2 regions of the Pseudidiomarina sp. genome follow, and region 1 is predicted to be linked to the other one. Evidence: predicted binding sites of a transcription regulator. Region 1 holds the regulator's gene; the other holds the start of a gene.

What was found. The regulator LexA, encoded in region 1, represses DNA repair genes until DNA is damaged. The targets are predictions, from matches to a motif close to TACTGTATNNNNATACAGTA.
Region 2: ACN0UN_RS06430 (YebG family protein) is a predicted target of LexA. The motif match lies at 2,931-2,950, and genes of this name have one in related genera.

The regions. Positions count from the first base shown of each region.
Region 1 is NZ_JBLWWR010000007.1:50,836-57,957, reverse strand. Features, by position in the region: gene ACN0UN_RS07480 (cytochrome c oxidase subunit 3) at 1-718, opposite strand, end outside; gene ACN0UN_RS07475 (cytochrome c oxidase assembly protein) at 730-1,323, opposite strand; gene ctaD (cytochrome c oxidase subunit I) at 1,326-2,912, opposite strand; gene coxB (cytochrome c oxidase subunit II) at 2,925-4,040, opposite strand; gene ACN0UN_RS07460 (SOS-response cell division inhibitor) at 4,344-4,757, opposite strand; gene lexA (transcriptional repressor LexA) at 4,754-5,374, opposite strand; gene plsB (glycerol-3-phosphate 1-O-acyltransferase PlsB) at 5,521-7,122, shown strand, end outside.
Region 2 is NZ_JBLWWR010000006.1:794-7,915, forward strand. Features, by position in the region: gene ACN0UN_RS06420 (diguanylate cyclase domain-containing protein) at 522-1,739, opposite strand; gene ACN0UN_RS06425 (endonuclease/exonuclease/phosphatase family protein) at 2,043-2,843, shown strand; gene ACN0UN_RS06430 (YebG family protein) at 2,978-3,253, shown strand; gene ACN0UN_RS06435 (SLC13 family permease) at 3,328-5,151, shown strand; gene ACN0UN_RS06440 (MipA/OmpV family protein) at 5,221-6,048, opposite strand; gene ACN0UN_RS06445 (PadR family transcriptional regulator) at 6,242-6,592, shown strand; gene ACN0UN_RS06450 (hypothetical protein) at 6,592-7,122, shown strand, end outside.

The DNA of each region.
Region 1 (7,122 bases):
TACCGTGAAAGCCGGTAAGCAGGTAGAACGTATTTCCGTAAATACCCGAGTCGAGTGTTAGCCCCAGCTCTTCATAGGCGTGAATATACTCCGCAACCTGCAGGTATAAAAAGGTACAGCCTAAAATAATGGTAACAGCCAGCCAACCAGTCAGCTGCTTACGGTTATTTTTTTCTAACCCAACATGTGCAAAATGGCAGGTAACGCTTGAAACAATCAGGATAATTGTGTTGTAAAGCGGTAGCCCCATCCAGCCCATTGCACCAGACTCCGTGCCACCTGGGGTTTGCGTGAGCGGCCAATGGGCCTCAAAACCCGGCCATAACACCTCGTTGGTCATAGCGTTGTTGCCACCACCACCGAGCCATTCAACCGCAATCACACGGGCGTAGAACAATGCGCCAAAGAACGCCGCAAAGAACATGATCTCGGAAAAGATGAACCAGCTCATACCTTGACGGTACGAATGTCCCAACTGATTGCTATACATGCCGGCCATCGACTCGTTTATTTGGTCGCGGAACCAACCAAATAACATAACCAGAAGCACTGCAATGCCGCCCAGGAGTACATTGACACCCCAGCCGTCAGTGGCTTCGTTCTTCATGTCGATAACCGTGTGGCCTGCACCAAAAGCGATTAAGCCTAACGCGATAGCGCCAATTATCGGCCACGGACTTGAAGCAGGTACGTAATATTTTTCGTGTTGTTGTGCCATAAAACTAATCCTCAGTCTGCTGATGTTGCTTCAAAGGTTGCGAGAACATCAGGTTGAGCATTGGCTGTCATATCGTACATCGTGTATGACAAAGTCAACGTATGTATATGTTTAGGAATATCCGGGTCTAAGTAGAACTGCATTGGCATTTTTGTTTTGGCACCGGCCGCCAAGGGCTGCTGGTTAAAGCAAAAACATTCGGTTTTATTCAAATACAAACCGGCTTCACCTGGCGCAACTGAAGGCACAGTTTGCGCCACCATGTTTTGACCAGTTGGATTATTCGCCAAAAAGTTCACTACTTTGGTTTCGCCGGGATGCACGCGCACGGATGTTACTTCCGGCTTGAACCCCCACGGCATCCCCGTATTCACCCGGGTAATAAACTGTACATTGATGGTGCGCGAAGTGTCGACTTGGCGTGTATTAACGGCCGCCTGTTCGTTTTTTGTGCGGCCGTTAAAGCCAGTAATGTCGCAAAACACTTCGTACAATGGCACCAATGCGAACCCGAAACCAAACATGCCTACAACAACAAACAGTAGGCGACGAATGACCCGCGCATTGTTTGGGCGCGGGTTAGGTGTCGGATTATTACCAGTCATTTCTATTTCACCTCAGGCGGTGTTTCGAAGGTGTGGTACGGTGCCGGTGACGGTACTGTCCATTCTAAACCTTCGGCACCTTCCCATGGTTTCGCAGATGCTTTTTCGCCACCGCGTACACACTTGATCACAACCGCCAAGAAGATGAGCTGTGATAAGCCGAACGCAAAGCCACCGATACTAACAACTTGGTTAATGTCAGCGAACTGCAGCGAGTAGTCCGGAATACGACGTGGCATACCGGCCAAGCCTGCAAAATGCATTGGGAAGAACAACACGTTGACCGAGATCAGCGAGGTCCAGAAGTGCCATTTCGCTAAGGTTTCGTTGTACATGTGGCCAGTCCATTTCGGTAGCCAATAGTACGCAGCTGCCATAATCGAGAAAATGGCACCCGTAACGAGCACATAATGGAAGTGCGCGACCACGAAGTAGGTGTCGTGATACTGGAAGTCAACTGGGGTAATTGCAAGCATCAACCCAGAAAAACCGCCAATTGTGAACAAAATCACGAACGCCAAGGCAAACAACATAGGGGTTTCAAAACTAATTGAACCGCGCCACATGGTGGCTACCCAGTTAAATACTTTCACCCCTGTTGGCACCGAGATCAGCATGGTGGCATACATAAAGAATATCTCTGCTGCCACTGGCATACCGGTGGTAAACATGTGGTGTGCCCAAACGATAAAGCTTAAACCAGCAATGGCCGCCGTGGCGTAAACCATCGACGAATAACCAAACAGCCGTTTACGGGAAAACGCCGGAATAATCGCCGAGATGATACCGAAGGACGGCAAAATCATAATGTAAACTTCGGGGTGCCCGAAGAACCAGAAAATATGCTGGAACAATACGGGGTCACCACCACCTGCTGCGTCAAAGAAGCTGGTGCCGAAGTATTTATCCGTTAGCACCATGGTTACGGCGCCGGCCAATACAGGCATTACAGCGATGAGCAGGAAGGCTGTGATAAACCATGTCCACACAAACAGCGGCATTTTCATGTAGGTCATGCCAGGTGCACGCATGTTCATAATGGTCACAATCACGTTAATTGCGCCCATAATCGACGAAATACCCATGATGTGAACCGAGAACACGAACAGTGCCGTGGAGTCACTACTGTAGGTGGTTGAAAGTGGCGCATAGAACGTCCAGCCAAACGCTGGGCCGCCACCTTCCATGAACAACGACGCCAGTAGGATTGCAAACGCAAACGGTAGAATCCAGAAGCTCCAGTTATTCATCCGCGGTAGTGCCATATCTGGCGCACCAATCATCATCGGTACCATCCAGTTCGCCAAGCCGGTGAAAGCTGGCATAACTGCACCGAATACCATAATGAGGCCGTGAACAGTGGTCATTTGGTTGAAGAAATGCGGTTCAACCAATTGCAAACCTGGTTGGAATAGTTCGGCCCGAATAACCATCGCCATTGAACCGCCAACCAAAAACATAATAAAACTAAACCAAAGGTACATCGAACCGATGTCCTTGTGGTTTGTCGTGAATAACCAACGGGTAATACCCGATGGCGCGTGGTGGTGATGGTCGTTATGATCCATCTCGCCAGCAACTGTGCTCATATCGGGTCTCCCTTACTGATTCAAAAATTCGTTTACATCAGCGGCCTGAATCAGGTCGCCAGTGTCATTGCCCCAAGCATTACGCTCATAGGTAATAACAGCCGCCAGCTCGCGCAAACTTAGCTGATTGCTAAATGCTTGCATGGCTGTACCTGCTTTACCGTTGACAACGATATTAATGTGGCCCGCCTGGTCGTTCAAGACCATTTCGGTGCCTTTCAAGCTTGGGAATACGCCAGGAATACCTTCACCGCTAGGTTGGTGACATGCAGCACAGCTACCCAAATACACGCGCTCGCCTAACTCCATGAGTTCGTCTTTGCTCATCGACATAGACAGCAAGCGTTGTTCTTCTTCAGCTGCTTGTTTTGCAATGGCTTCTTGTTCGCTTATCCATGCTTGATATTCCGCTGGCTCTTTGGCGATAACAACAACCGGCATGAAGCCGTGGTCTTTACCGCAAAGTTCAGCACATTGGCCGCGATAAATTCCTGGCTCATCAACCTTGGTCCAAGCTTCGTTGATGAAGCCTGGGTTCGCATCTTTTTTCACGGCGAAATCTGGAACCCACCATGAGTGGATAACATCATCTGACGTAACCAAGAAACGAACTTTGGTATCTGTTGGAATAACCAATGGACGGTCAACTTCAAGCAGGTAGTTTTCACCTTTTTCGAGACGGTTGTTAATTTGGTCTTGGCGTGTGGCCAGTAGACTAAAGAACTCAACGTCATGTTCGAAGTACTTGTAGTGCCATTTCCATTGTGACCCGGTAACCAGCACAGTGACTTCAGCTTCGGACGCGTCCTCCATGGCAAATAGCGTCTTGGTCGCTGGAATCGCCATACCGACTAGAATCAGGAATGGGATAATGGTCCAAAGTATCTCTACCTTAACGCTTTCATGAAACGTCGCAGGCTTATGGCCTTTGGACTTGCGGTGGACAATCATGGAAACAAACATGACTCCGAAAACGATAATACCTATCACACAGCAAATATAAAAAATCGTCATGTGAAGGTCGTAAACGCGTTGACTGATCTCGGTAACACCTTGAGTCAGGTTCAACTGCGATTGCGCACTAGCAGCAAATGGAATACTTGCTATTAGCGCAGTGATGAGTCTAATGCTCACGCGAAATCTCCTCTCATTCTTCCGACGCGGGTCTGCCGCGAATACACCGAAGTGCGAGCCTGAAGAACAACGAGGGGAGCAGAAAAAGGAACAGCTTTTCAAATGAAAATCTTTTTCCCACTAACCCTTTGTTGTTATGTATCAAATTTTATTTTTATTTATTGTGTTAGCAGTTAATGCGCATTCAAAATACCATTTTCTGGTGAAAAAGAAACCGCCTATTCGAAGAATTTTTACATCTAAGTATAAAAAAAGGGCTGCAACTGCAGCCCTAACTGACAACCTTCACAAGCAGGTTTAGTGGAGAGGGGTGAGTGAAGGTAAATCATTAAACACGAAACTGTGCGTTTGGCTAACCTTGCTAGCCATTTTTAATCGTTGTTGCATACGCGGTGATAATTCACCGAGCCAACTTAATACAAGGCTACTGGTTCCGGCCAAAAGGGCTTGTTCAGTTGCCCATTCACGTTCATCTTGACTGCGCCCGTGAACCCAGCGAATCCGTGAACGGCTAATACCCGCACTGACCAATTGTTCAATAAGGTCACGACGCGCGCCAATCACGGTAATCCACTGATTTGTACGCAATGACAGGGCGTGCAACCGCGGCAAAATATCATCTAGATTATTGGTGGTTGTTTCCAGTGCAGGAACGGCTGACCATACATCAAAACCGATGTCGTTAAATTGTTTCGTGAATTCGTTTCTCATAACCATGCTCCATTTCGAATGACGCCAACAGCCAAACCTTCGATGGTGAAGTACTGATGGGTAAGGTCGACTTGAATGGGGGAAAACTCTTCGTTCTCCGGGTGCAATAAAATGATGTTGCCGCGTCGCTCAAAACGTTTAACTGTTACGTCATCTTCAACGCGCGCTACAATGATTTGGCCATTACGTGCTTCTTGAGTTTTATGAACTGCGAGCAGGTCGCCGTCAAGAATCCCGATATCTTTCATACTCATGCCGTTTACGCGAAGTAAAAAGTCTGCATGTGGCTTAAATAAATTTTGGTCAACTTGGTAGTGACTTTCGATATGCTCCTGCGCCAAAATAGGCTCACCGGCGGCAACGCGGCCGATTAAAGGAAGCCCTTCTGGTAGCTCTTCAACGTCTACTCCAATTAAGCGGAGACCGCGCGACATGCCCGGCATCATTTCGATTACACCCTTTTTAGCGAGCGCTTTGAGATGCTCTTCGGCAGAATTAGCCGACTTAAAGCCTAATCGCTGCGCAATTTCAGCGCGGGTAGGCGGCATGCCAGTCGCATCGATATTGTCTTTGATAAGGGTCAAAATTTCTTGCTGTCTCGGTGTTAATGGACGCATCTGAATACCTGTTTATCTATACAGTGATACTGTGAGTATATACAGGTGTTTTGGTTTCGCAACTTTTTTGTTCAAAAATTTTTCAGTCAGACAATTTTTATCATTAGTGGTATGCTTTATACGTCTGTAATTAGTGGGGATATTCGATGAGTCTAAGAGGCTTTTGGCGCGCGATTATGTACTGGCCAGTGCGTTGGTTAACGCGTTTCGAAATTATTTTGGATGACACTGCCCAGCAAGTGGTCGGTGACAACAATGTTGTGTATGTAATGCGTTCCACGTCAACCACCGACATGTTGGTGGCACAGCGGGCGTTGAAACAAGCTGGATTACCGGACCCGACTGATGAACTAATTATTAATGGTCAGCAGTTAGCCCGCGTCATGTTTCTTGATCAGACTGATCACGGTTCCGCCCGAAAGGCCATCGCAGACTTTGAAAAGCTGATTGCAGCGCATCAAAAAGACAGCCAGTTGAACATTAAGGTTGTACCTATCGGGTTATTTTGGGGGCGCAAGCCCGGACAAGAGCCACGCCAGGGGCATACCATGGTGTCCGATATTGATAACCCCGGCCATTGGCGCAAGTTCTGGCTGGTGATGTTTTCCGGGCGGCATATTTTGCTGCGCGCCAGTTTACCTGTGCAATTGCGAGAAATGGCTGAACAACGCGGCTCCACGCAAGATCTTGCGCATAAGTTAGCGCGCGTTGCGCGGGTGCATTTCGTCCGCTTAAGGCACGCAATTGCCGGGCCTAAAATGACGGAACGTGCGGTGGTTATTCAAGACCTGCTCGACACGCCCGCGTTACAGCAAGCCATTGCAGATGAAGCACGCAGTAAAAAAATAACTGAGCAGCAGGCGCGCAAAGTAGCGGAAAAGTATCTGCACGAGATTGCAGCGAGTTACAGCGATACCTTGGTTCGTTTGCTGGACCGGTTCATGTCATGGTGCTGGAGTCGCATTTATAACGGTATTCATGTTGAAGGTGGCGAACGTATCCGCGAGCTGGCTGAAACGGGCCACGAAATTGTTTATGTCCCCTGCCACCGTTCGCACATGGACTACTTGCTATTAAGTTATGTAATTTACAAAGAAGGTCTGGTTCCACCGCATATTGCTGCGGGTGTGAATCTGGACTTTTTCCCGGCCGGCCCCCTATTCCGACGCGGTGGCGCATTCTTCATTCGCCGCAGCTTTCGCGGCAACAAACTGTACTCCACGGTGTTTCGCGAATACCTTAACCGGCTATTCCAAAAAGGTTACCCGGTTGAATACTTTACTGAAGGTGGGCGTAGCCGAACGGGTCGTTTGTTGGCACCCAAAACCGGTATGATTGCGATGACCGTTCAGGGAATGTTGCGCGGTCAGCAGCGTCCGATGTCGCTCGTTCCGGTTTACCTTGGCTACGAACATGTCATGGAAGTGGGTACTTACTTAAAAGAACTAAAAGGTAAATCAAAAGAAAAAGAGTCGGTCTGGAAGGTGATAGGCAGCTTGCGTCACTTACGTAACTTTGGCCAAGGCTATGTGAGCTTTGGCGAGCCGATTAACCTCGGTGAAGCACTGGAAAAACTTCAGCCGAATTGGCGTGAGTCAATTACTACTGGCGCAGAAGAGCCAGAACGCCCGAAATGGTTAACGCCAACCGTTAATTTATTGGCTGATGAAATTATGTGTCGAATCAATAATTCAGCGGCATTAAACAGCGTGAACTTAACTGCGTTAGCTATTCTGAGTTCTGAACAG
Region 2 (7,122 bases), on a different contig from region 1:
TCAGTACTAATGGTGCTAATTTTTATTAAATTTCAAACCCCAAAGCCTATCGAGGATTTAGATAAATTGTCACCCGACTAAATATTTCCTGTTCCTTCTGGCCTAAAACCAAGCCAAAAAGGTGGAATTTTTTCCACCTAAAAACTCAGGTTTTTCGGAAGGTTCAGAATTTTTTGTCGCGAGGCAAAGGTCAAAAATTGAAATTTCAGAGTCGGTATCCTGTGACCAATTTTGTCATTAAACGGTCTCAAAAGTGTCGATTTCGACGCAACACAGAAAGTCAAAACACCGTTTAATCCCTTGCTACGCCTAGCTTTAACGATTTACCACCGAACCCGTGACTGCCCTCCGGAGGCAGAGGTCACAGGTTCGACTCCTGTCGGGTGCGCCATATATCAGGGCCTTAAACGCAATAGTGTCCGCTAACTAAACGCTTTATGGGACCACTTTGGGACCATTTCATTTCGTATTCCAGCAAGACACTCTAATCTTGACGTCTAGCCTTCCACTTTTCTGGCGGATTACAATGTTTTATTTGCGGCCTTGTTTTCATACATTCGCATATCAGCAAGCTTTAACAGGCTGTCTACTGAATTTACCTCTTCTGTGCTGCAGGCTACACCTATACTGATAGATAGATGGATAGGTACGCCATCGACCACAAGTTCGCTACCTTCTACAGTTTGACGAATTTTAGCTACGAGTATATCGGCTATTTTGGAGTCTCTTATGCGGTTTAAAACTACTAGGAATTCGTCACCTCCCATGCGAGCTACTAAATCAGTGCTGCGAACAGCCGCTTGCATACGTTGCGCCACACACCGAAGGACCTCATCGCCAGCATAATGACCTAGATTATCATTGATCTCTTTAAAATAATTGAGATCGATTGCAACGACAAAAAAGTCGTCTTTTGGATTTTTATCTGCAAATCTTCGGTTTAGATAGTCTACAGTAAACCTACGGTTGACAAGATGGGTCAACGAATCAGCATTTGCTCGTTGTCGTTCAGCGAGATAATATGCCCACAGTAACGTGACTAGGCCAAATAGCAGTACATAGACAAGTAGGCTCCCCCAACGTACCAATGCAAGAAATAGGGTTTGATTCTTCTCAAGTATCGGAAAAAATTCAACCGCAATCCACCACTCGCCATTCGGGATTAAAAGTTTCCCGCTGTAATCGGCCACATTAAATAATGCTTCGTCCCCTTCAAAAGTTTGACCGGATTTACCAGTACCATTGATGCCACGTATAGCAATTTTGGTGTTCTCAATTCTGAACAATCCTGCGTCATTAATCAGTTGCTCATAATCAATAACAACGCTAACCGTGCCCCAGTAGTCTAAATTAACCGGATAATCGTTAAAGACCGGGATTCGAGCAATAAGTCCTCGCCCACCTTGCACAAGATCGACGGGCCCTGCAAGATATATATCCCCCCTTTCTCGAGCGGCAATTACAGTTTTGTATTGTTCGGGAACTGTTCGGAAGTCGAGGCCTATGGCCTTCTCGTTGCCTTCAAAAGGAATAACATGAACCAGCACATCGTTTGGCCCCATGCCTATGCTGCGAACATGCTTTGATTTTTGCAGTAATCTGTTACCGATTTCGTCGAAGTTTTCTGCCGCACTCTTAGGGTCAATGTTAAAAACTGTAGCAAGGCTATCGACCAAAAACACATCACGAAACAAACTTGATTCTAAATTAGACTTAGCAAGCAGAAATTGACTATTCAACTCCTCTACTCTTTCACTTTTTAATCTATCGTCAAGGAGCGTAACAACGGAACTCGTAAGGTATATAACAATAAGGAGTCCGAGCCCAAATAATGACAGTATTCCAGCGATAGTGCGCTTGCGTAAGTTCAAAAATAAGTCCTGTGTCGCTTTTTATTCGATTATTTTATAGGTTTACCTTAAAACTCATAACCCTGCAATATGTAAAACTCAGGTGTAACTACCCCGAAAAATAATACAGCTCACTCGTAGAATTTCTTTTAAACTAAAACTAAGGAATTTTACGATGAAAAACCACATGACATGATCGCTTTGCTTATTCAGCACGGCGTTATGTCGTCGCTGACCTTTACCGGAGTCGGAGCTGTGCTTAAACCAAAAATCGTGATTCCTCAGCAGTTCATACACGAGCAACCAATTCATCATGGCGAAGAATTTGGTGTGTTGTGTTGGAATACTCAGAAACTTACCGAAACATCAGATTTTCAACGTGTTTTGGCTGGCATTTTAGCAAGCTACCCCTGTCTATTTTTGTTGCTTCAAGAGGCAAAGCTGACACCGAAAAATAACTGGCTACTACCGCAATGGTCTTATGCTATTGCTCCAAATATGCAAACACGTCGCTCTGTTTATGGTGTACTCACCGCAAGCCAGTATGCTTTTACAGAAGCTCAAACTCGACTGAGCAGAAAGCGCGAAGGCATGTTCGCAACACACAAAAGTTACATGCTCTCGTATCACGCGTTAGCAGAAGGTGGCTCATTATTAGTTGTCAATGTTCATGCGATGAACTTCGTTCGTGTGAACCAATTTTCTCAAGAAATAGAGTTCATCAAAGAAGAGATATTAGGGCACCAAGGACCGCTTATTGTGGCTGGTGATTTTAACGTGTGGAGCCGTCAACGCCGGTTGCGATTGCTGCAATTTTGTCGCAGCGTGGGTCTACGACAAGCTATTATGGTCGACCCTCATCATATTAAAACCTACCGGCAGCACCCTCTCGACTTCATCTTCTACCGCGACCTGTCACTGCAAGGAACCTCAGCGATCGATACAAATAAAGTTTCTGACCATAATCCTCTTTATGCACGATTTAAGTTATAGCGACGCATTCAGCTTGGCTTACAGGTGCTCAGCTAGTACGACCAACTTGTGTCCTTTACAAATAAAAGGTTGCAACAGCTCACCTGTAACTGTATAAATATACAGTGTTTTTTAACTATCCATAAGGATGAACTATGGCGGTAGTAACTCAATACGTTGTTGTGCGAGACGGAGAGGAAAAGATGACATTTACCACGAAAGCTGAGGCCGATGCCCACGACAAGATGTTGGACATGGTCGATGGGCTGCTTCCCCTGCTCGAGCGTAGCGAAACAATCACCGATGAAAAAATGCTTGAAGACCTTGCCGTTTTTCTAGCGCGCGAACGCGAACATGTATTAATTGCCTTAGGCGCAAAAAAACCGGCGAAGAAAAAAACCTCGAAACCTGCGGACGTGCCGGCTAAATGATATTAAGCTGTTATTAAAACGCAGGGCTTCCTCTCAGTGTGGTGGCAACTTGAAATCAAGGCGGTTACCGACTTATGACTCTAGATCAGTGGCTTATTCTCGCAATTCTTGTGGCAACCGTGGTGATGTTCTTGATAGGTCGCTGGCGGCACGACATGGTTGCGTTGGCGGCACTTTTAGCCTGCGTTATTGCGGGGCTTGTTGATGGTTCTGCTGCATTCAGCGGCTTTGGCCACCCAGCTGTCATAACCGTAGCCTGTGTACTCATATTGAGTCAAGGCCTACAAAACTCAGGCGCGGTTGACGCTTTAACACGAGTCGCTTTGCCCGCTAATGCAGGTACGACCCTAAGCATCAGTGCGTTGATTGGCTTAGGTGCCCTGCTCTCGGGCTTTATGAATAATGTTGGCGCTATGGCGTTGTTAATGCCAGTTGCTGTGCATGTTTCGAAACGACTTGAGCTCACCCCAGGCCAAGTATTGATGCCCCTCGCTTTCGGTACCATTTTAGGTGGTATGACAACGCTGGTGGGAACACCACCTAATATCATTGTGTCAGGCTTTCGAGCCGAAGCAGGCCTAGGTAGTTTCGGTATGTTTGACTTCACGCCTATTGGCGTTGCCGTTGCCGCAGCGGGCGTGATTTTTACCGCTGTCATTGGCTGGCGATTGGTACCTGCACGCAAGCAAGCGGGAGTCGAAGGCTTTGAGTCAGGTGCGTACATCACCGAGGTTCGAGTTGACGAAGGGAGCAAGTCTGACGGCTTATCGTTGCATGAGATTGAGGCTGAATTGAAAGATGTCGATGCACAGATAATTGGGATTGTGCAGCACGAAGTGAAAATCATTGCCGCAAACCCAGGGCGTCGCGTTCATGCTGGCGACATATTAATGCTGGAAGCAGAAGCCGATGCGCTCAAGGATGTATTATCCATACTGGGGCTTAAGCTGGAAGAGTCAGTCGAAGACCAAGAAGAAGAAACTGACTCGAACGATGAAACAAAAACCGACGAAGACGACGACAGCGAAGAGAGCAAACAAAGCGAAATTGTTCTTTTAGAGTTAGTCGTTCAACCGAGCTCTCGACTCGTAGGCCACTCTGCGAAAGACATCCTACTGCGCACGCGATATGGCATTAATTTGCTCGCATTTTCACGCGAGGGTAAGCGTTCAATGAAGCGGCTGCGTGCCATCAACTTTCAATCTGGTGATTTGCTGCTGATGCAAGGCCCACCTGAGGCTATTGCGGAGTTCGCCGCAGACAACGGCTGCGTACCGTTGGCACAACGCGAGCTTCGCATTCCAAGCAAAGCCAAGATTTGGCAAGCTAGTTCAATCATGTTGGGCGCTATCGCTGTCGCCGCGCTTGGGTGGCTTCCAGCCGCGGTGTCGTTTGCTCTTGGTGTACTCGCCTCGATGGCATTGGGAACGGTGTCGCTACGCAAAGTGTACGAAGCGGTCGATTGGCCGGTCATTGTTCTCTTGGGCGCATTGATACCTGTTGCCGGGGCCATGGAATCAACGGGAACCGCTGCGCTTATAGCCACATTCCTGGTCGATAGCGTTGCCCAGGGCAACGCCATCATTGGATTGCTTGCTATTTTGTTGGTGACGATGTTCTTGTCCGATTTAATGAACAATGCCGCCACCGCAGCGGTGATGTGCCCCATAGCAATCAGTATTTCATCCGTACTCAACGTAAACCCGGATTCATTTCTGATGGCCGTTGCCATCGGCGCTTCGTGTGCGTTTTTAACGCCAATTGGGCATCAGAACAATACGCTGATATTAGGGCCTGGTGGATTCCGATTCGGCGACTACTGGAAGTTGGGCCTACCCATCCAAGTGCTCGTGGTTGCCGTTTCGATGCCTCTGCTTCTTATCGTGTGGCCGCTTTAATTAAACGTAGTTTCAACCGACCAAACCGCAATCAGCCCCGCGCCACTGGCATACGGGGCTCATCGCTGTCTAGAATATGTAAATGAACCCAACGCCGACTTCGGCTTCATAATTATTGCGAGCTATTGGGCTGTCCGAAATATCGTTACTGTATCGCTCATAGAGCGCCTCGACGAAAACCTGCCAATTATCATTGATATAATTACGGTAATTGTAATGCACACCAATTGAACGGAAACCTCCGTCTAGGTTGGTTTCATCCAGACCCGATGCAGTTGCTTGTGCTGCGTCGATGCCAAAGTCAGTATTGGCAAGATCGCTGTCGTGAAAAACCGCAACGACAGAAAGCTCAGAACCAGACCCGTCGATCTGCTCGCCGAAGCGACGACCCACGCCAAAAATACCAAGATTTCCGTTTTCACCGGCTACAACGCGGCCATCCAACCAATAACGCCAGTCAGCATCGAAAGCCCGACGCGCTTGGAAGGCGAACTCAACCCCTTCATCTGTGGCGCCGAGTCCGTCCAACCGACCGTCATCGGAATCGCTTTCTTCACGCCCTTCTTCGAAGCCCACGATGGCTTCTAATAGCCAGGTGTCAGAACGAAGTCCGCGCCACCCCAACGCCTCACCGGCAAAGAAAAAGATGTCATCCCCTCTACGCCACTGCACTGCGCCAGCAGGTTGGGCTTCTAAGCCGAACTCATCCGAACCTTCATAGGCAGACTCGTATTCAACACCCAAGCCTAATCCAACGGCCCAGCCATCTTGACCCTTGGTAAAATCATCAAGCGACGGCAAAGGCACCAAAGCTGCATTTTCTTCCTGTGCTGATGCTGTCTGAAAGCAAAGGGCGCTTGTGCACAATGCCAACAATAGACCTGTAACCTTTTTCATGTGAACTCCTCCAACATGTGTTGGTATAGAAAGACTTCTTAAAGCATAAGCATATTACTTAAGGATTATTTGAGTAGATCACATGCACCCATTTTATATTTTTAAACGTACTTGCATTTTTACTATGCGTCACCTAGTATACTTTACTGTGTTATATACAGTATGTAGTACACAGTACTTATTAGGATTCCACATGACAACAGCACAACTGGATAAACTGAAGCTTGAACTGAGGCGTGGCGTGTTAGTTTTGGCGGTACTCGCATCGTTAAAGACACCGCACTACGGCTACTCCTTGCGCAAACAACTGCACGAAGCAGGTGTCGACATTGACGAAGGCACGCTTTACCCGCTTATTCGCCGACTGGCTGATCAAGGCTTACTTGATAGTGAATGGCAACAAGGTGACGGCCGCGAACGCCGCTACTATCAATTATCGGAACTTGGTGCTGAATTACTTGAGCAACTCATTCAAGAGTGGCAGACATTAAATGGTGCTGTTACCCCCTTGCTAACCGGTAACAACGATAAGGAGCAAAACTAATGGATATGGTAGAACGCTATATAGCAGCAGTACAGCGCGAGCTTCCTGAAGATAAACGCGATGATATAGGCCGCGAATTAAAGGCCAATATCCTTGATCAAATAGAGGCCCTCGAAGCGCAACAAGGTCAGTTCAATGATAGTGATGTGTCCAGTTTGCTCCTTTCTATGGGGCACCCGCGAGACGTTGCTATAACGTATTACCCACCCAAGCCACTCATTGCTACTTCATTAATGCGACTCTACGCAAGTACCTTATATATGGTGCTTGGTGTGCTCTTTGTTATCTCCGTCATAGAAGTAACCAGCAACTGGTTAGGTGGGAATAGCATGGGCATAATTCGCTTTGTTCTGGCTATTGCGAGCGACTTTATCAATAGTGCCTTTTTCGCGTTTAGTGCCATCACTATTTCGTTTGCTGTCATGTCTCGCAGTCAAACCAACGGAAATAAACCTCGCACGTGCCGCTGGAGTCCAGAGAAACTGCCGACTGCCAGCAAAAGCTGGCAACATATCGGCTTAGACAACATT